2 regions of the Paenibacillus sp. 05T425 genome follow, and region 2 is predicted to be linked to the other one. Evidence: a T-box and tRNA genes for the amino acid it is inferred to sense, from the RefSeq annotation. Region 2 holds a T-box; the other holds one or more tRNA genes.
The links. The T-box of region 2 lies ahead of ileS (isoleucine--tRNA ligase). A T-box ahead of a tRNA ligase gene usually reads a tRNA of that ligase, here a tRNA-Ile.
Positions count from the first base shown of each region.

Region 1: it has a tRNA-Ile gene. The T-box ahead of ileS (isoleucine--tRNA ligase) is inferred to sense a tRNA for this amino acid. The anticodon was not compared.

Region 1 covers NZ_JBFTLA010000005.1:143,166-152,771, reverse strand. The annotation lists gene AC1DF0_RS12355 (hypothetical protein) at 1-110, opposite strand, end outside; gene AC1DF0_RS12350 (hypothetical protein) at 138-341, opposite strand; gene AC1DF0_RS12345 (hypothetical protein) at 342-500, opposite strand; gene AC1DF0_RS12340 (hypothetical protein) at 743-898, opposite strand; gene AC1DF0_RS12335 (HPr family phosphocarrier protein) at 912-1,151, opposite strand; gene AC1DF0_RS12330 (hypothetical protein) at 1,161-1,349, opposite strand; gene AC1DF0_RS12325 (hypothetical protein) at 1,452-1,763, opposite strand; gene AC1DF0_RS12320 (hypothetical protein) at 1,811-2,035, opposite strand; gene AC1DF0_RS12315 (hypothetical protein) at 2,068-2,304, opposite strand; gene AC1DF0_RS12310 (hypothetical protein) at 2,316-2,480, opposite strand; gene AC1DF0_RS12305 (5' nucleotidase, NT5C type) at 2,489-3,013, opposite strand; gene AC1DF0_RS12300 (guanylate kinase) at 3,016-3,552, opposite strand; gene AC1DF0_RS12295 (nucleotide modification associated domain-containing protein) at 3,536-3,841, opposite strand; gene AC1DF0_RS12290 (3D domain-containing protein) at 3,842-4,402, opposite strand; gene AC1DF0_RS12285 (ATP-binding protein) at 4,527-5,591, opposite strand; gene AC1DF0_RS12280 (hypothetical protein) at 5,677-6,726, opposite strand; tRNA gene AC1DF0_RS12275 (tRNA-Ile) at 6,882-6,959, opposite strand; gene AC1DF0_RS12270 (hypothetical protein) at 7,228-7,395, opposite strand; gene AC1DF0_RS12265 (hypothetical protein) at 7,883-8,431, opposite strand; gene AC1DF0_RS12260 (hypothetical protein) at 8,645-9,313, opposite strand; gene AC1DF0_RS12255 (accessory gene regulator B family protein) at 9,310-9,606, opposite strand, start outside.
Region 2 covers NZ_JBFTLA010000003.1:473,230-484,754, reverse strand. The annotation lists gene AC1DF0_RS08860 (TraR/DksA C4-type zinc finger protein) at 29-766, shown strand; gene AC1DF0_RS08855 (DUF5665 domain-containing protein) at 760-1,035, opposite strand; gene ileS (isoleucine--tRNA ligase) at 1,318-4,416, opposite strand; T-box leader at 4,477-4,773, opposite strand; gene AC1DF0_RS08845 (DivIVA domain-containing protein) at 4,851-5,348, opposite strand; gene AC1DF0_RS08840 (YlmH family RNA-binding protein) at 5,444-6,226, opposite strand; gene AC1DF0_RS08835 (YggT family protein) at 6,244-6,516, opposite strand; gene AC1DF0_RS08830 (cell division protein SepF) at 6,528-6,977, opposite strand; gene AC1DF0_RS08825 (YggS family pyridoxal phosphate-dependent enzyme) at 6,981-7,706, opposite strand; gene pgeF (peptidoglycan editing factor PgeF) at 7,713-8,564, opposite strand; gene AC1DF0_RS08815 (YlmC/YmxH family sporulation protein) at 8,655-8,936, opposite strand; gene AC1DF0_RS08810 (TetR/AcrR family transcriptional regulator) at 9,131-9,700, shown strand; gene AC1DF0_RS08805 (DUF3995 domain-containing protein) at 9,717-10,148, shown strand; gene sigG (RNA polymerase sporulation sigma factor SigG) at 10,197-10,979, opposite strand; gene sigE (RNA polymerase sporulation sigma factor SigE) at 11,082-11,525, opposite strand, start outside.

The DNA.
Region 1 (9,606 bases), on a different contig from region 2:
ACATATTCAACAATAGAGTTTTCTTCAGACATTTGAAGTGCGACGATTGTATCACTTAAATGGTTTCTTATAATCTGATCTAATTCCAATTTACTGATTACAACTTTCATGCTTCATTTCCCCTTTAAATTGATGTTTTATTCGCCTTTATCAATCCAATAATCTGGATAGTCTCTTCTAAGAACTCTCATCCCCAACGTATGCTGTATAAGATGGATGCCTCGATGAAATTCGATTTTGTCGTTCGGATGAGATTGTTGCAACTTAATAAATCCGTTCCAAGCAGCAATAATATGATCAGCAATTTCCTTTTCTTCTATAGAAAGTCCACCAGTGCTCATTTATTTAAAGTCCTCTGAATTTTGTTTTATATTAGTGCAATCTTCATCTCGTTGCAGGAGACATTTCTTATTTAGATTCGCATTCCAATTTGCGTTTGGAATTGCTCCTTCACAGTCAAACATTTGATTACACTTTTTACACCAAATCTGATTTTCCATTGTCGTGATCTCCTCTAGTCCATGAAAGGTTGCTCTGTTTCCTCATACCACAACGGCTCTATAACTTGTAATAAATATTCTCTCAGCTCATCTAGTGTTAAGTTTCTGCTGTGATCTCTTGAATACCACTGTCCTTCGTTGTAGAAAACAACTTCTTTTCCATAGTTCCTATCAAGAATTTCCTTTATCAAGTCACATACAGCAATAATTCTTGCATAATATTTTCCTCCTTATGACATGCCTCACACAAAACTACTCCACTCTTGATAATACTCTTCGATTGCATCGCTGAATTGATTTTTAAAGGTTCTTAGTTCGCAGCAATCTCCCCAATTCAATCCTTTGTCTCGCCATTCAGTTAGCAATCCTATAAATCTTGTAACCTCTTCATCCTCCATTTATGTGCACCGCCTATCTAAACAACTTACGAATTTCATTTAACATCTCATCATCTTCAGACCTGAAAACTAGAATGTCTCCAGTTCTCAGGTGCAGCGACAACAGATCAAGCATGCTTTTAGCGTTAACTACTATGTATTCTTTGTTCAACTTATTTACCTTAACAGGTCTTTCAGCAATTGATGCGGCCTTAGTGACATCCCATAATTTTCGGAAACTCGGTTTGCTTAACTGGATCTTTAGTTCACTCATATTTATACCTTACTCAGCTTTCTTTTTCATAATGTGTTTTACAACAATATAAGCACCGAAGGCAACAACAACGTATAAAAATGAATCTGATATCTCGATAAACGTGTGTAAATATGGATGCTCAAATGCAAATTTCCATTGGAAAGCAGTTTCTAAATGGCTTGTTTGACCAAAATCACCAATCAATTTTTCTAACATGTCATAATCCTCCTCATTATCTCTTGATTACAACTCAATGAGGATATATTCTGTTGCGATTAAGAGATAATGAGTGCAGCAAATGAGTCGCTTTTGAATATTTTATATTCTTACATTTTTACGTTCTTCGAGTTCAAGTAAATAATATTTATTTGACAAGCAACCTCTTTTAATTAACTCATCAACCATCCCTATGTATGACGGCGCATTATTCAAAAATTTCACACCTTTATGTCCATCCCTACGTTCACAGAGATGTATCACATTCATTAAATGACTACTCTCCATGTCTTCAGGTTCATAAGTTGTTCCATTAGCCGAAGTCCATACAATGTTCTTCTTCGTTCTATGGTTCAGCGGATAATGTCGATCATCAACCAACTTATCTATGTATTGAGCTGAAATTTCTCCCATGCGAGTCCTCCTTTCTTTAGGTCATAAAAGATGACTTTCAAAGACTGTTAATGGATTAAGAGTTGATTCATGCCATAAGAAAAACAAGCAGCAGGATCATCATCGTAAATAGGATGTCTGTCATAAAACAACAGTGCTGCATCTACACATTCATCAACCGTAAACCCTTCTAGAAGAAAAAAGGATACTTCCTTCTTAATCAAATCATAATCAGCATCATTAATTTTGTGAGGGTACTTATCAATTAATACTTTGTATAAAGTTCTTCTCAAGATTCCACTCCATAAATTATAATTTTCATCGCCTATTTAATTCGTTTCACTTCTTCGATATGAATTGAATCACCTTCGAAGATACCGTAATCTAGCATATGTTTTGAAATTGCGATCTGCACTGCCATACTATTACGCTTATTAACTATAGCAGGCGATACGAACTCTTCATCGTTTAATCCTTCGACGGTAACACTATGTATTTTTCTTGTTACTGTTTCTTGGGTTTTCTCATCTTTATGCAATATTGACACTAGATATTGAGCCATTCAATCCCTCCTTAGAATTCAAAAGAATCCACTCTGCCCAAATTGATTCCTTCTACGTAGTGATCGTATTGGAAGTCTTTATACTTCCCAGACTCCTTGGGATTGCTGAACTTCTTACTGGTGAACTTATGTTCCTTCTGTTTAAATTGCTTTTTGTTTCGCTCGTCGGATTTCATATTTCCTCCTATACTCCAAAGAAAGTAGCAATGTCATTCCAGTCCATCATTCGATTAAATCGATCCTCGCTTTGATTATGAGAGGCATTAAACAATAATTTATTTTCACCTTTGAAGGTTTCTAGGTTGTGAGGAGCATCATCAATCAAACTATCTGCTAGACAAATGCTCTTATTTACTGCATACACAACATTCTCTCTTTTAACAAAAGGAAAATTCTTTTTGATCCAGCGAGCTTTTGCAGGAATGACTTCAGCATTTCTAGCTGCTGTAACGATGAAGACTTCATACTTTTCGGTTAACTTTTTTACCACTTCTTGAGAACCTTGAATAACAGGAAGATTCTCAAATAGGTCTGGAGTCAACATTTGATATATTTTCTTAGAACACTCTGGTTTTGTAGCTACATGCCAATCCCACATCGTTATATCAGATACTTTCAAATCATCATTATATGTATTATTATATTTCTCTACCCAAGGAGAAATTAGATCGGCTAAAACGTGGTCTTGATCAATACAAATGCGCTGCATTCTTAACCTCCGATAATGTCCTTTACATCCTCAATTGCATCTTCGATTAACCCCTGCTTATTCGTTACAATATAGTCATAATACACAAGATTATTAATCTCATCATCATAGGTCTTTAGACGTTTAAAGATATTTCCTTCTGAATCCCCTCGTTGTCTCATATTAGATTCAACAGTTTCTCTATCACAATAAATAAATATTGACACACAATTGCTATGTATTTCTTTCATTTGACGCATTCCATTTACATCACATATGAAGAACGTATCTCCACTGTTAAGCTTGGATTCATACTCTTCGCGAGTAACGCCATAATAATTGCCACCATAATTTGTGTATTCAATAAGGCCGTTGTTATTTAGGAGATTTTGAAACTGTTCGGGAGAAATAAAGATATAGTCAATACCACTTTGTTCTCCTTCTCTTGGTAGCCTAGTTGTAAATGAGACAATCTCATTATCCATGATTGAGCGCATCACTGTTGTCTTACCTGAACCTGAAGCGCCTGAAACTAGAATAAGTTTATTCTGCTGTAACAAGATTTTCACTCTCCTTATCTAATTCAATTAGGGTTAAAATCGCATATCCAGCTAAATCTTGAATAGTATCGCGAATCGATTCATCGTTTACTTGCTGCTTTGAACCGCTGATTAGATTTTCAAGCCTAAGCCACTTATCTTCCATTCTAATGAACGCCGATAAAATACCATGTTTCCTATACCTCTTGGCAAAGGCATCTCCATAATCGGCATTCTTGCGAACTAATGTTGATTTTAACTGTCCTGCTACTTCGGCTATTCGCTGATCCTGAGTTATCAATAAATTCACCTAGCTTTCTTCTCTTTTAATGACTCTAACTTCTAGTTTTCTTCTGCCGAACTCTAAAGCCTCATCAACTGTCTCCATATAGATATCCAATTTGCCAGCTTTGATTGCCCCTCCTCGGTCTTCGCATACAAAAGTGTTGTCAAAGTAAGGTATGTATAATTCCGTTCCAAATGGCATCGATTTAGGGCATGCTGCTGTGTGCATTGCTTTTGTCTTTTCTCCGCTTGCTGTAATCCCATACCCATCTTCACCTTTACGCTTCTGCGTAGATTCATACCCATTGGTGTATGCGGTAACGTTGAAAATTTCGTAGTTATTTTCATCAATCATAGTCGCTATAGCTACAGATTTAATTTTCAACTCTTTCTCAACAGTCAAACTTTCTTTGGTAGTAATATCAATATTTTCACTTTTTATTTTAATATCCTCGATTAATTGGACGGTGAAATAAGTTAATTCGTCATAAATATAGTTGTTTGCCTCTAGTTTCTCATCGATTTTAACATTTGTGAATGAAGTTAAGATAATCAATAAGAAGATAGAGAGAATGATTCTTCCCATACACTCCTCCTCGGTATTCGTTTTTGTAAAGAAGTCCCAGATAGTTGCTTGTTATGGCGAATCATCTGGGACTGTTGCGCTACTATATATTCATCTAAGGCAACGAAATATCTCTTTCAATGGGTTATTTTTTAGCCAATGTGTTAACGTAATCAAGTGCTTTTTGCAATTTTTTAATGTCTTCTACTTTAGTGTAGTTTTTCATACCAAGCACTTCCAAAAACTTATCTTCAATATCTTTTTTACTTACGTCTTCATGTAGGTTTGCAATAGCTGTTTTAATTTCTTCTTTGATAACCTCTTTGGTTTTAACATCAATCTCAACTTGCTCTTCAACCATATACTTTTTAATCTGATCTTCTTTTTCTTTCAATTGTTGTGCTTCAAGCTTATCAAGCGACGTCTTAATACCAGCTTTTTCAAGGTTGCGCTTAATGCCTTCTTTAAATCTAGCTTGAAATTTTTCCATGGCCTCTTCTTCCGTATCAAAGACTACATCATCTTCAAAGTACACTCGATTTCCTGCGACAGCATCATCAGTACCTTTGACAGTTAAAACACGTTTTAGTTCAGTTACGCCTTCTTCGATTTCAATTTTTCGACGTTCACCGTGAATGATATAATCGCAAGCTGGATAAACAATATTGGCACAACGATCTGTCATTGTTGATTTATAAACATCATAAGGTTCACCGTTTTTAGGTTTGATTTGTTTTACAGTACTATGAGTAAGATAAAGGATTGTAAATCCCATGCTGATGATGCGTTTAATTTGACGCTTAAACTCTTCATCAACTAGCCCCCAGCCTTGACCATATGGAATATCTTTTAGTTTCTTATATGCAACTTGGTCATTAATGCTCTCACGTTTTACTACATATGGCGCTGCCATTGGATATAGTTCATCTACAGTATCAATAATGATCGTTTGAACACTTGTTCCAATTTGCTCGCGGTTCTTAGCAAGCAAGTCAACAAACTTAACAAAATCACTCCAGTTATTAATATCCTTTTTATTGATAACTTGAGCCATGTATCCCTTCTCTGCTGCTAGCAGGATTGCATTTGGATAAAGCGCAGAGAACGCTGTCTTACCAAACTTCTCAGGTGCTTCAAAGATTCCTGTGTACTCAAGAAAATTTACCTTTGGAATATTTTGCTCTACTCCTAGAATACTCAAATCAAACATTTTTAACATTTCTCCCTTTTTGTTTAAAGATATTGAGAGTGATGTCGTTCAACATCACTCTTTTTTGTATTTAATATTTCATTTTCTAAAATGGCAAATCGTCCTCTTCGATTGTTACCCCACCGCTAAATCCTCCGAAATTATTTCCGCTTTCTTCAGGGAAAGGATTCGCTGTTGGAACAAAATCTTCCTCATTGTAACGCTCTTTAATTAGTGTTTTACCTTCACCACTCGTAATTTCAAGTTCTCTAATTGTCGTACCAGTTATGTATGTTTCTTGTCCTTTTGCTTGGAAACCACCAAAATCAGGAATAGAGTCTGAATTATCTTCTGCCTCTTCAGTTTCTTTTTCAACATAGATATTAATATTACCAGTTACGTTGATAGTTGACCCAAAAGGAAGGTTATCAAAACTTTCTTTTAGCTGTTTGAGTGCTGCTGTTTTTTCTGGATCTTCTTTATACTTTTCATGATTGATAAAAAACATATACGGCATTGTTTTAATGTCGCCTTTTTCTTTATAAATTACATATGTATTAACAGCAGTTTTATTGGTTTCTTCAACATAATCTGTACCCACAAACACAATGTTCTGATTAAATGAAGACTCAGGTTCAAAACCTTCTTCTTTGAAGTCGATGGCTTTAGTGGTGTGATAAATTTGCTTAATAATGTATTTCACTTGACCTTTTCCTTCGTAAACATTGAAAGAAAGCGAACCTCTAATTTGTACAGAATCTCCTTCTTTAAGATGATCTTTAATATATTTAACTGCATCAAACTGAGTCATAGAAATAACTTTATTTTTTTCTCCACCTTCTTCTTTTACAAGACCTACTTTAGAAGCCATAAAGATTTCCGCTTTGTCTTTACGTTCTTTGTACCGATCTGCCCATTTTACTGTGTATTCTTTTTTATTTTTTTTATCCGAATTGTCTACCAGTTTTACAGTATCACTTTTTGATCCCATCATCTCAACAAAGATAGATGCATTATCATTGACTTTTACAGAGAAATTCAAACGTCTCCAATCATTTCCGTTCGACTTTCCTTCACTGAAGAATTTATCGGACTGTGTTCCACCAACAATCCCTCGCAAAACAAAATTTCCGTATGTAGGCTGTAATTCACTCATTATTAAAACTACTCCTTTATTTTTATAATTTATGTATAAAAAACTTATGAATTAGGAAGCAGCAAGGTGGATCTCGACCATACTCTATGGTTCTTCACATCCTTTCAACGTTTAGTCTCTATGTCATCACTCAATTTCAAGTGTTGATTTAATTATGGTGGACTCTGTGGGGCACGATCCCACAACCTACCGCTTATGAGACGGTTGCTGCTAACCAGTTGAGCTAAGAGTCCTTACTATGAGGACGGAAGGGATTGAACCTTCCCAACGCGCCAGCGTCAATACAGGAATTGAACCTGAGCGATCCGTCGATCTTGGCATTCCAGCATCCTCATGAAATGTATGTTTTATTATATTTTATGTATTTGTGAGGTGTTTACATCCTATCAAACATTGTGATTTGTTGTCAACATTTTTTATTTATAATACCTCTGTCTGAGGTTACAACTATGATACGGTACGTCCCCACTAACTCTCCCCTTTCATTTGTGAATCAAAAGCTCAAGTGATAAGAATAACTCGAATCACTCCTTTAATTACTTCAATTTCCTCTGGTGGTAATTCAGATATTAAACAAATCCAGCTTTTATAGTTTTGGTGTTTTAATATCTCACCATATCCTTCTAACGCATTTATATCGGTAGTATATACTCGATATTCATTAGCCAATACCATCAGCCCTCTCTCAAGGCTCTTCGATTTTCCTACGTTGTCATACTTCTATACTCAATAAATCTTTCTGTGGTAATTGCTACATTATCAAGATCTCCATCAAAATAACATACCCATTCACTTATTGTTACCTCGTCTAATATCAGTCGATTTAAGTTTAAATAGATATCGGAGTTAATACTGAATCCGCAAATCAGATTAATCCATTTCATGAAATTATCCTTATTGTCTTCCCAAGTTTTCCACAGCAAATCATTCTCTTCGTATTCCGTCATCATTCTTCCTCCAAACCCTAAATGAAGTATTCAATTTCTATATTTACATTGTATTACCAACCTCCCAGAATTGGAAGCTTGATTCCAAACGCCTCATATATGTATTGACATATGACAATGAATGTGATTCGTTGTCGAACTATACACAAATAATGTCGAATCGTTATCACTTTTTGTCGAAATGTCATATTTTTTATTTTGATAATTAACTATGTTAATTTTTTTGTGAATTTCAAGCCCATCGGAGAATAAGCACCTTTCTTGCTTTCTTCTCTCTGCAAGAACAGATCAAGTTGCTTATCTTTAAACTTAGGTAGGATATTCTTGATTGCAGCGCCTGTGACTTGAATGGAATGTTCCATAGAGAAATAAACCCTGTTCATATCAGAATCATACCATTTTACCATATCCATATTTACAAGAATCCCATTGACTTGATCAAGACATTTGAACTTTTCGAAGTGTAATTCCACATAGGACAGTAAATCCATATCTAAAACTTTATATATTATTTCTTCTCCAGTTACTAAGCTTATTTTCGCATTTTTCTTAATTGGTTGTGCAATGAATAGAATGGTTTCGATGTCTACTTTAGTCCCTGTTGTTGGAGTTTGTGGACACCATAAATATCTCCCACCATCGCTTTTATTGAGCATCATTTGTGCAATATCAATTTTCTCTGAATCACTTAAAATGTTGATTTGATCCTTAATCAACTGAAGGATAGTTTCGCTTGATAATTTGAATTTATTAGACATAATTTTTTCCTCCTTCGATAAAGACTTCTTTAATTGTGGCGCGTCCCATTAAGACACGCCACATATGTACTAATTATTTGCTATTATGTATTACTTGCGTGGGTCAATGAAGAATAGGAATTTTGCAGTTGTTGCTACTGGAATAACAGAAAGAATACCAACGATTGAAGCAATAAATAGATTCTTTTTCAAATGTACACCTCCTTTATAGATTTATTTATATTCAAAATTATCTCTCTTATATGAAAAATAATATAGAATCAAACTTGAGGCCAATATAACACCACCAAAAAGCAAGAAAACGGCATTACTGTTTTTATGTAAATATAGTGCATCAAACGAGAGACCAACAGCACAGAGTAAAACAATAGAGATAAAAATAAAACCTCTTGAACTACCCTTTCTAAAACTAAATCCGAAACCACTTTTAGTTAAACCAATTACCAGAGCAATTGCACATATTGTGATAGCATTTATGGTCTGTAAGAAGTATGTTTTATGAGTAAATGAATCTGCCAAATTACTGCTATTTATGTAGTCCAAGTTCATGAAGATACCAATAATCGCTGTCTGAATAAGTCCTGAGAGTATGAATCCGATAGTAGAGATTACAAAGGTAAATGTCCATCTCTGCTTCAGAGTTAATTTCAACAGCAGCCATATAGTAGGTATCGAAATAAAAGGAGCAGGAATTACATTATAGATCTGTGATACAACTAATAAGTAAGAAATTAGTGTGGTGCTTCCAGTGAGGATGACTAACTCTTTTTTATACTGGTAAGGATAAAGACTAAACAAAGAGCAGATTAAGAAATAGATTGCAAAATATTCGAGAGAACTAAATATCATATAACCAAGGAAATCTGTTACATAAGTGATCATTGGCCTTTGCACCTCTTTATATGTATCTGATCGAAACTTAGTAAAAACCACATAATCATTACGATATCACTACAAAAGAAAGATATGGTACAGAGACCTAATGAAATAATTTTCTTTGTATAGTAGTGCTTCTTAATACTCTCAAATGGTGCAAACACTAAGTTTAGTACTAATGATACAAAAAGAAAGATGATCATATAAGCACTTGTATATTCTTCTATTACCACTGACCCAATTATAACTGATACAGTAAGAATGTAGCAAACATCAACACTGAAATGATGTCCTCTATT
Region 2 (11,525 bases):
CACAACAACAAAGGACGGTGCTTTGATCATGTCAACCTTAACAAGCGCCCAGCTTGCGCTGCTGCGTATAAGACTTGAGGATGAACGTCGCGAGATCGAGACTCGACTGTCGCGAAACGATCATTACGGGCTAGGCTCTTCCCTTCGCGACGATACAGGCGAACTGTCGCCGATCGACAATCACCCTGGCGATACGGCTACCGAGCTGTATGAACGCGAGAAGGATATTGCCCTCCATGAACAAGAAGAGCTTCATATCGAACGAATCGATGCTGCCCTTGCCGCCATGGAAAATGGAACGTATGGCATATGCAAGGCATCCGGCCAACCGATTCCTTATGAACGATTGGAGGCTGCGCCTGATACGCTCTATAGTATCGAGCACGCACCTCGCCAGCAGCTGTCGCATACGCGTCCTGCCGAAGAAACGCTTCTAAATCATCCATTCGGCAGAACAAGCATGGACGAGCATGAGGATGGCTATAACGGCTTCGACGGCGAAGACGCCTGGCAGATCGTCGAGCAATGGGGCAATGCCGATTCGCCCGCGTTTTCCGAGAATCGCGATGTCGCCGACTACGACCACGTTGGCATCGAAGCAGAAGAAAACGACGGTTACGTCGAATCGATTGAAAGCTTCCTTGCTACCGATATAACCGGACGGCATCTATCTGTTGTGCGCAACCGGGAATACAACCGTTATCTGGATACCGGTGAAGGCGACCATGGTCTTGAAAATCCGGATGAATCCGACGCACTTCAATAAGTTTTGCCTTCAAGCTGAATTTGTACTATTCGTACGATGTCTGCTATGTAATCGCCGATAATCGGTAAGTTCAGCGCCCCTAATATTCGAAGCACATAAAGAATCGTTGCCGCAAAAAAAGTAAAGCCGATCGCGATGCCGACGCCTCTAGCGGTACCGGCAAGCAGATTGCGCCATATAAGCTTTATCGGGCGGTTCAGCAGATCCACATAATCGGCGATATGCGTTCGCTCCATCTCCGATGCAATATGTTGAAGCCGCTTATCCAGTCTGCTTAAGGACGATTGAACTTCATTCAAATCTTCCGCCTGTTGGGCTGTATCATCGTTAGTTGGTTTCAAGAGAAGCCTCCATTTCTGGCAAGCATTAAGCTGCGTTTGAATTAGGTTTTATAATTAATTACACCAAATTCAACTTTTCAACGCATATAAAAAACGAGGCCTGCTTGGCCGCAACCGCTGCGATCAAGCAGGCTTCCTTCACTGCTTAAGGCAGCGGCCGCCAAGCTGCGGCGCTCGTTCTTCGCATGTCATGCTTCTCTTAGGATAACCTTAACCTTTGATGAAAATCCCAACTTGCTTTTCTCCCAGCGTTACACGTTCCATCTCCGCCGCTTCCTCATACGAAACCGTTTGAATCAGAACGTTGTCGCGCAGCACGTCATCGAATGTTGTCAATGCAGCTTGCAGCTCTGCATCAACAGAAAGGACCAAATCGATGCGCTTCTCGATCGGCAGATCAAGCTTCTTACGCGTATCTTGCACAGCGCGGATAACCTCGCGTACCCAGCCCTCTTGTTCAAGCTCAGGCGTAATGTCCGTATTCAATGCGACAGTAACGCCGCCTCCCGATGCTGATGCGAAACCAGACTTCGCTTGCTTCTCAACAAGCAGCTCATCGATCGTAATCGTCAGGGCCTCGCCTTCGGCGCTGGTGAACACCAAGCTTCCTTCGCCAACAACGGCTCTCGTCTGTTCAGCAGCCAATCCTTTCAGGTAAGCCTGGATAGGACCGACATGCTTGCCGAATTTCTTGCCGGCAACCTTCAGATTAAGCTTGAAGGCGAAGTCAACGAATCCGCTGTCCGTGTTTTGGATCGTAATCGTCTTCACGTTGATTTCGTCCTTCACGATGTCCTCGTAGCCTGCCACGTCGAAGTCCCGATCGAGTGAAACGATCAATTCCGACAAAGGCTGACGCGTCTTGATACCCGTTTCGTTACGAACGTTGCGAGCAAGTTCAACAATCTGTTTCGCGCTCTCCATATCTCGCTCCAGCGTTTCATCGATAGCGGATTCATCTGCTTGCGGGTAGTCGGCCAGATGAACGCTGCCGCTGCCGCCAAGGTTGCCGTATACGTCTTCCGCCAGCAAAGGAGCATAAGGCGCGATGACACGGGACAAAGTCAACAGTACGCTCTGTAGCGTTTGATAAGCGGCTACTTTGTCTTCCGACAAGCCGCTGCCCCAGAAGCGGTCGCGTGAACGGCGGATGTACCAGTTGCTAAGCTCATCGACGAACGTTTCGATCGCTTTGGCAGGGTTAAGGAAGTCGTTGACTTCAAGACCTTTGTTAACCGTGCGAATCAAGCTGTTCAACCTTGAAACAACCCAGCGGTCAAGCTTATTCGTCGAAGCCTTCACCGGATGTGCCGCAGGATCAAAGCCGTCGATCGATGCATACAGCGCATAGAATGCATGTGTATTAACAATGGTGTCAATGACCTTAGACTTCGCTTCGCCAACGATGCCTTTGGAGAAGCGTTTGCTATTCCATGGCGCGCTGTCTGCAAGCAACGCCCAGCGGAAGGCGTCCGTTCCGTATTCGTTGATGATTTCCCAAGGGTCGATTACATTGCCTTTCGACTTGGACATCTTCTGGCCGTTCTCGTCAAGAATATGTCCTGTCGAGATGACAGCTTTATATGGCGCTTTGCCGTTGTACAGCGTCGACACCGCAAGCAAGCTGTAGAACCAGCCTCGCGTTTGGTCGATGCCTTCGCAGATGATGTCAGCCGGGTATTGGTCGGCGAACTGCTGCTCATTCTCGAACGGGTGATGCTGCTGCGCGAACGGCATCGATCCGCTGTCGAACCACACGTCGATTACTTCCGGCGTGCGCGTCATCACAGCGCCTTCCGCGAATGGCGATTTCAGCTTGATGTCGTCCACATACGGCTTGTGCAATTCAATGTCTTCAGGAACAAAGCCTACAGCCATTTCACGAAGATCGGCAATGCTGCTCGGCGCATATTCCTTGCCGGTAGCTTCGCATACCCATACGTTAAGCGGCGTTCCCCAATAACGGTTCCGGCTGATGTTCCAGTCTACCAAATCTTCGAGGAACTTGCCGAAGCGTCCTTCACGGATATGGCCCGGGTACCAGTCAACGCTATTGTTGTTCGCGATCAATTGATCCTTCACCGCAGTCGTCTTAATGAACCAGCTTTCCATCGCATAATAGATAAGCGGCGTTTTGCAGCGCCAGCAGAATGGATAGCTGTGCTCATAGCGCTCCTTACTGTAGAGCAAGCCGCGTTCGCTAAGCGACTTCACGATGTCGATATCAAGCTCAGGATCCTTCACGAACCGTCCCGCAAAGTCTGTCACTTCTGCAACATAACGTCCTGCAAGATCAACGACATTCAGCATGCTGATGTTGTTTTCGCGTGATACTTTATAATCGTCATCGCCGTGAGCCGGAGCGATATGAACGATACCCGTACCGCTCGAATCGCTGACGAAGTCGCCTGCGATAACGATATGGCCGTGCTCGACAGGCACGTATCCGAATGGCGGCGTGTAGCGTTGACCGACAAGCTCAGCGCCCTTCACGACCGACAGCGTCTCGTAGTCCTCTTTCAATACCTTCTCAGCCAATGCCTCAGCAACGATATACACTTCGCCGTTCTTCGATGCGCGAATATAATTCAGCTCAGGATTAACGGCAAGCGCCACGTTCGCGGGCAGCGTCCATGGCGTTGTCGTCCAAGCCAGCACATACTCACCCGACGTCTCCAGCTTGAACTTCACAGTCGCGCTTAAATCCTTCACATCCTCGTAGCCCTGCGCTACCTCATGAGAGCTTAGCGTCGTTTGGCAATCCGGGCAATAAGGGCTGACGCGGTGACCGCGATACAGCAAACCTTTGCCGTGGATATTGGAGAGGATATGCCACACGCTCTCGATGTACTCGTTCTTCAGCGTGATGTATGGATTGTCGAGATCGGTCCAATAGGCGATTGCTTCAGTCAGCTCGCGCCATTGCTTCTCGTATTCGAATACGCTCGCTTTGCACTTCTTGACGAATTCTTCTACGCCGTAATTTTCGATTTCCTGTTTACCGGAGATGCCTAGCTGCTTCTCGACGCCAAGCTCGACCGGCAAGCCGTGCGTATCCCAGCCAGCTTTACGAATGACGCGATAACCTGCCATCGTCTTATAGCGGCAAATAAAATCTTTGATAACGCGTCCAAGCACGTGTCCGATATGCGGCGCTCCGTTCGCGGTTGGCGGTCCTTCATAAAATACGAAATTCGGTTTAACTTCACGATTCGCAACCGATTGCTTGAACGTATCGTTCTCTTTCCATTGATTCAGTACGCGCAGCTCACGGCTGCGGGCGCGTTCTTTCACATCTACGCGTTGCATAGCTTCATCTCCCTCTCGGTCAACCCTGTTAATAAAAAAATAAAGCCCCGTCCCCTGTAAAAAAGGGACGAGGCTTGCTCGCGTTACCACCCTTGTTCCGCTCTTGCCCCGTATAGCCTAGGACAAGCCGATTATAGCGCAGCCTATATTATAGACCGTGCTTATCATGCGGCACCTTAGTCGCGAACGTATCATTCGCGTTCCCTATAACGGGGGACAGCCGTCGATGCTTACTGCACACTTCAGCATCGCTTCTCGGAGATGATTTTCCGCATGGACCACTCGCCGGACTTTCAGCAATCGCCGGCTCTCTGAGGAATGGTAGACAAGCGTACTCTTTCTCGTCAACGAAGTTAGAACATAACAATTACTAATAGTTATAGCGTATCGGACAGCCCATTGTCAAATGTTAAGTTGCCCAATTATCTGTTCGATTATCCGCGTTGCAGCTCGATCTCAGCATGTCTGGACTGCGAGTCCAGCGTATCCCAGCCGTCTTGGCTAAGCAGCTCAAGCTGAGCTTCAACCAGCGTACGGAAACGTGCGCGGTAGATCGAGGCTTGCTTCTTGAGCTCCTCTACCTCCAGTGATACTTTGCGCGACTTGGACAGAGACTCATTAATAATCCGGTCGGCGTTCTTCTCCGCTTCCTTGATTATGAGCTGCGCTTCCTTCTTCGCATTGTTGCGAACCTCGTCCGCAGCTTCCTGCGCTACGATAATCGTCTTGCTTAACGTTTCCTCAATGTTCGTAAAATGATTTAGTTTCTCTTGAACATTCAGAATTTGATTTTGCAGCTCTTTATTTTCACGAATGATCGATTCGTAGTCCTTAATGACCTGATCGAGAAATTCATTTACTTCATCCTCGTCATAGCCGCGTAATCTGCGTCCAAACTCTTTGTTATGTATGTCCAATGGCGTTAACGGCATTGGCGCACCTCCTCAAGGTATTTGTATTGCTGGCATCCGGCTTGTACCTTTGTTGAGAACATTTTCGACAGCGACGACTGAATTCCTGCAATCCGTTAAATAAATTTGCCAATTTTAACGCGAATTCTGCCCTTTTTTGTCACACCGTCGACTTCAAGCACTTTGAATCTGCCTAGCCCCTTGAAAGAAACGACATCGCCTTGCTTAAGCGACTCCGACGGATCCTCTTCCGCCTTCCAATTCACTCTGCATCTGCCTGCCCTTATTGGATCGACGATCTTGGAACGGCTAATCCGGTACACATCGCTTGCAATGCCGTCCAGTCTCATTGAAGCAACAGACAAGCTCATTTCCTCAAGCTTCGGTATTACTGTGCTAAGCTCGGACAATGGAAGCACATCGGTCAACACGCTAACTCGATGCACTTGACGCAAGTGTATATTCAAGTAATCGGCAATCTCATCCATAACGATAATATGACTAAAGTCCTCATGTACATGAATATCGCCGATTCGGTCACGTTTAATGCCTAACCCAAGCAGCGCGCCTAAGTAATCGCCATGGTCAAGCTCATGCTGCGTCCCGGCAGGACTGTTGACAGCTAATACGGATACGCCCGCTTCCTCGCTGTCCAAATCCCGATAATATGGGCCGATGATGGCACGTTTCCGTTCCGCTTCCGGATACCCGCCCTCGAACCGAATAGCTACGTCGGCATTCCGATTGGCGAGCATCGTAACGATTTCAATCTGCCTTGGGTCCAAAAAATCGGTCCGCTTCAGCTCATGCTGCTGTGCGGACCGCTCAACCCATTCCAACGCCCGATCGACGAAAGCTTTCTCGTCGGGGTGAAAATGATTATATATGGCTTGCTTCATCACAAGTCATTCCCTTACTAAAAGATGCCTAAGATAAAATCGACAACGGCCGTCAGTCCAAGCCCGATGAAACGAAGGGCGAAGATCGCAACGATTGGCGATATATCTAGCATACCGCCGATAGGCGGAATAAATCTTCTGAATATACCAAGGTATGGCTCGACTAGCTTGCCCAAGAATACGCCGATAAAGCTCTCGCGAGCGTTAGGCAACCAAGACAACAGCACATATCCGATAATCAAGAAGCTGTATATGCTGATTATTGTTCCAATTAATCCTGCAGCGCTCATAAATTGTGTGGTCACCTCATTTTAGTGTAGTCGTTCTCCTCCGCCAACATCTCCGTTATCGCACCTTGAATCTCTACGGATTCCGGCGTGCATAGAAAAATATTAGGCCCAAGCTTAGAGATGTTGCCGCTTAAAGCGTACACTGTGCCGCTAAGGAAATCAACAATGCGCACGGCTAGGTCTGTCCGAACGCGTTGCAGATTCACAATGACGGCCCTGCGCGAACGCAAATGGTCGGCAATTTCCTGCGCTTCGTCATAGGAACGCGGCTCGCTAAGCACGACTCTTACATTTTTCTGCGAATGGATGCTGACGACGTTATTGCTCTTCGTATTTTTACGTGTCTCGAAGGGCGAGGTTTCAGGTTCTTGTTCATCCACCTGCGGTATTCTCTCACGCTCTACAACTTCCTCTTCCTCCTGCAAGCCAAGAAAATTCATAAATCGATTCATGACGCTCATTACTCATTCCTCCTCTTTACCTATTAGTACGGTGCCTAAGCGGATCCATGTTGCTCCTTCTTCTATCGCCACCTCGAAGTCGTTGGACATCCCCATCGATAATTCCGTAATCGTGTTAGTCGTATTCATTGCTTGAGCGCGCTCGTGCAGTGCGTCTCGCAGCTCTCTTAACGCTTTGAATACAGGTCTTGTCTCTTCGGATTCTGCTTCGAAAGGCGCCATCGTCATAAGCCCGATTGGCTTTATCGATGAAAGCTTTGTCAGCTCATCCACGAATTCGTACAGCTGATCCGGCGAAAGCCCATGCTTCGAGTCTTCGCCTGACACGTTAACTTGAATGAAGCAAGGTACGATGATGCCTAGCTGGGCAGCTTGTTTGTCGATCGCTTGCGCAAGCGACAGCCTGTCCAGCGAATGAATGTATGTAAACTTTCCGACAACGTCCTTCGCTTTGTTCGTCTGCAGTGATCCGATGTAGTGCCAGGTCGGCTTGCTGATGCTGCCTATCTCGGCTTCGCCTTCCAGCGCCTCCCACTTGTCACGCGCATTTTGCCATCGATTCTCGCCTAGATGCTCTAGACCGAGCTTAACGGCAGCAAGTGTCGTTTCCGTGGATACGTATTTCGTGACTGCAATAACGTTGATTTCTTCCTTGCTGCGCCCTGATCTCAGGCATGCCTGTTCGATTCGCAGCTCTACATCCTTGATCCGTTCCGATAAATGACTCATTACGCCTCACCTTTCACGAATGCCGATCCAACTGGCCATACGGCCGGTTAAGCCGTTCTCCATACGATGGGAAAAAAATAAATCCCGTCTGCAGCCCGTGCACCACTTTGTTAATTCGATATGGATCGGCAAAATTCCTGCTTTTATCATAATCTGTCGGTTTATTTCTTTCAAGTTTATGTGCGCTTTGCCGTTATCGCTTTTTTGCAGAACGATTTGAGCATGTTCAGAGCTAAGCTCGAGCGACTCAATAAGACGCTCGACATGGTCGATCACGACGCCGTCCACCTCATAGCAGCAGCTGTCGATCGCCGGTCCAATTGCTGCTTTAAGCTTCTCTCGCTTCGTTCCATACTCCTTCTCCATAGCTGCGATTGTTTCCTCGGCAATTCCCTGCACGGTCCCTCTCCAGCCGGCATGAGCGAGCGCTATCGCCTGATGCTCGGGATCATAGAAGTATAGCGGTACGCAATCGGCGTAAAACGAGGTCAGCAGCACGTTCGGTTCATTCGTAATAATCGCGTCGCAGCCTTTAATTACATCATCAAGCGACAAGCTGCCTTTGCCCTTATCTGCAGCAGTTACCTTGTATACCTTGTTGCCATGCACTTGATCAGCACAAGTCCAAGCTTCGAACGGCCAATCAATGGCCGCTGCTAGCCGCTGCCGATTAGCGACAACATCAGCTGCATCATCGCCAACATGCAGCCCAACATTAAGCGAATGCCACTGCCCGCCGCTCACGCCGCCGTTACGACCGGTGAAACCTGCCGTTAAGTTCGAATTATCGCTATTCCATTCAGACAACAAAAAAAGCGAAGGTCCCTTCGCCGAATGATCTTCCATAAACGCTTCCATCTGTCCGTCACCTCTGTCAGCAAAGGATACTTCATTTCGCTATCATTCGCCATATGTGCTATAAATCACGCTTATGCCCAGTTTACAGCCTTATGAGCGAGCGTGCAAATCATCCTCGTCTGCTCGCAATGATTTCGTGTCGTCCATACGAACAAGCACGACGTCTGCGCCTATCTTCACGATATTGCGCCATGGAATGACAACCTCCGTACCTCCGCCGCCGAACACGCCGAAAAACTTCGTAAACTGCGGAACAACAATAGAATCGATACGTCCCTGGCGCAAATCAAGCTCCAGATCAGATATATGCCCCAGCTTCTTCCCATCCACTATATTAATAACGTCCTTCGTCTGAAAATCAGATATTTTCACTATCAATCACCACTTTTCCAGCGGATTTGTCGTCCGAACCGTCTTCTTATTACTATATGAGCCAAATGCCCAAAATGTCCTGCTGGTGCAAAAAAACGAGCCCCTGGAGATACAAATATTTCCATAAGGTGATGAATGCGATATATTTATTGTACGATAACGTACAATAAGCGGTGGGAGGCCGACTCATCAACATGCCAAAGAAAATCGCATCAGAACTAGATTGGATTGTGTTAGGTATCGATAAATTCGCGGAAGGAGGCGAGTCGGCGCTAGTCGTCGAGAAGCTCGCGAGACAGCTGGGAAGCAGCAAAACGAGCTTCTATTGGTATTTTAAAGACCGTTCGCAATATGTCAGCCGAATAATCGCCGAGTGGCATGAGAGGGCAACTACGTCCGTTATCGCAAGAAATACGGCACTGGCGTCGCTGCCTCCGCAAAGACAAGCACGAGAGCTTATGATTACGATGTTCAGCTTCAACGGCGGCGGTGATTTCCAGTTTTACCTCCGTAAGCTGGGAGAAACCGAGGATTCTTATCGTACAATGCTTCATCATTTGGAACAGCAACGACTTCGGTACATGAGCGAGCTGCTTATTCGCTGCGGACTAACGCAAGAGGCGGCAGTGCGGAGTTCAGAGCTTGTGTACAGCTATTATCTTGGCTGGTACGAACGCAATAAGTTTCATACGATTACGAAGGATCATGCTGAAGAGCAGGCTGATTTCCTCTTGGCTTTTGTTGGGATTGATTCGGATCATTAGTGAAGGAGTGATCGTTATGCAAGCAATTCTTGCCAGCATTGTAAGTGTATTGTTGATCGCAATCGGGGCTGTTCATCTGTATTGGATGTTGGGAGGCCGCAAAGGAATGGCAATTGCTTTGCCATCGCGCGGGGACGGCAGCGGTCGGCCGCTATTCAAGCCTGGACGCTTCGAGATCGGAGCCGTCATCGTCCTGTTCTGGGCAGCAGCTCTGCTTATTCTCATGTATGCGAATCTCATTCCCGTCATAGGTCCTCAGCAGCTTCCGCAACTGGCGGCATGGGCACTCGCAATCGTGTTCGCTATTCGAGCGATCGGGGAATTTCATTACCTAGGCTTATTCAAAAGGTACCGCAACTCTCCTTTCGGACGACTTGATACGTATGTGTATAGTCCGCTTTGCCTCGTGATGGCCGGTATGACTTGGTGGATGATCGGGATATCTTGAATTGGAAAGAGCCTGCCGGGAGTAATATCCCCGAGCAGGCTCGTTTGTTCACGTTTTAACATGCTTCTGCATTTGTTGAATCGCCGACTTCTCAAGCCTCGATACCTGTGCCTGCGATATGCCGATCTCGTCGGCAACTTCCATTTGCGTCTTGCCTTCGAAGAACCGCATCGACAGGATCATCTTCTCCCTGTCATTCAACTTGTGCATCGCTTCACGCAGCGCGATCTCCTCGATCCACGATACATCCTTATTACGATCATCGCTAATCTGATCCATCACATAGATCGGATCGCCGCCGTCGTGGTAGATCGGCTCGAACAGCGATACCGGATCTTGAATCGCGTCAAGCGCGAATACAACATCCTCTTTCGGCACATTCAGCGCTTCGGATATTTCAAAAATCGTCGGCTCGCGACTATTTTTGTTCGTCAGGCTGTCCCTTACCTGAAGCGCCTTATAGGCAATATCTCGAAGGCTGCGCGACACGCGAATCGGATTGTTGTCACGCAAGTAACGGCGAATTTCACCGATAATCATCGGTACGGCATAGGTGGAAAATTTGACGTTCTGGCCAAGATCGAAATTATCAATCGCCTTCATAAGTCCGATGCAGCCGACTTGGAACAAGTCGTCCACAAATTCTCCCCTATTGTTAAACCGTTGTATGACGCTGAGAACAAGCCTCAAATTGCCGTTAACCAATTTCTCTCTTGCTGCCCACTCGTTGCGGGTTTGCAATGCCGTAAACAGCTCTCGCATTTCGGCATTCGTTAGGACAGGCAGTTTCGCGGTATCCACTCCACAGATCTCGACTTTATTTCGGGTCAACGTGATTACCTCCCAAGGAGAAACATTACTGTACATTATCTCCTCGGGACCTCTTTTTATTCCTAATCTGACATCGTTCGACATTCAAATGTCGATTTGCATTTAGACCATTTTGTTAAATTCCTTACGCAGCCGCTTAATTATCCGTTTCTCGAGTCGAGAAATATAAGATTGCGATATGCCGAGAAGATCGGCAACATCCTTTTGTGTTTTCTCCTCGCCATCGGCTAGACCGAACCGCAGCTCCATAATAATTCGTTCGCGCTCCGACAGCTTTTCCAGCGCCTTATGAAGCAGCTTGCGGTCTACCTGCTCTTCGATATTACGGTAGATCGTATCGTTCTCCGTCCCGAGAACGTCCGATAAAAGCAGCTCATTGCCGTCCCAGTCAATATTAAGCGGCTCGTCGAACGACACTTCCGTGCGCGTCTTGCTATTGCGGCGCAAGTACATCAATATTTCATTCTCGATACAGCGCGATGCATAAGTGGCTAGTTTGATCTTCTTCTCCGGATCAAACGTGTTGACCGCCTTGATTAGGCCAAT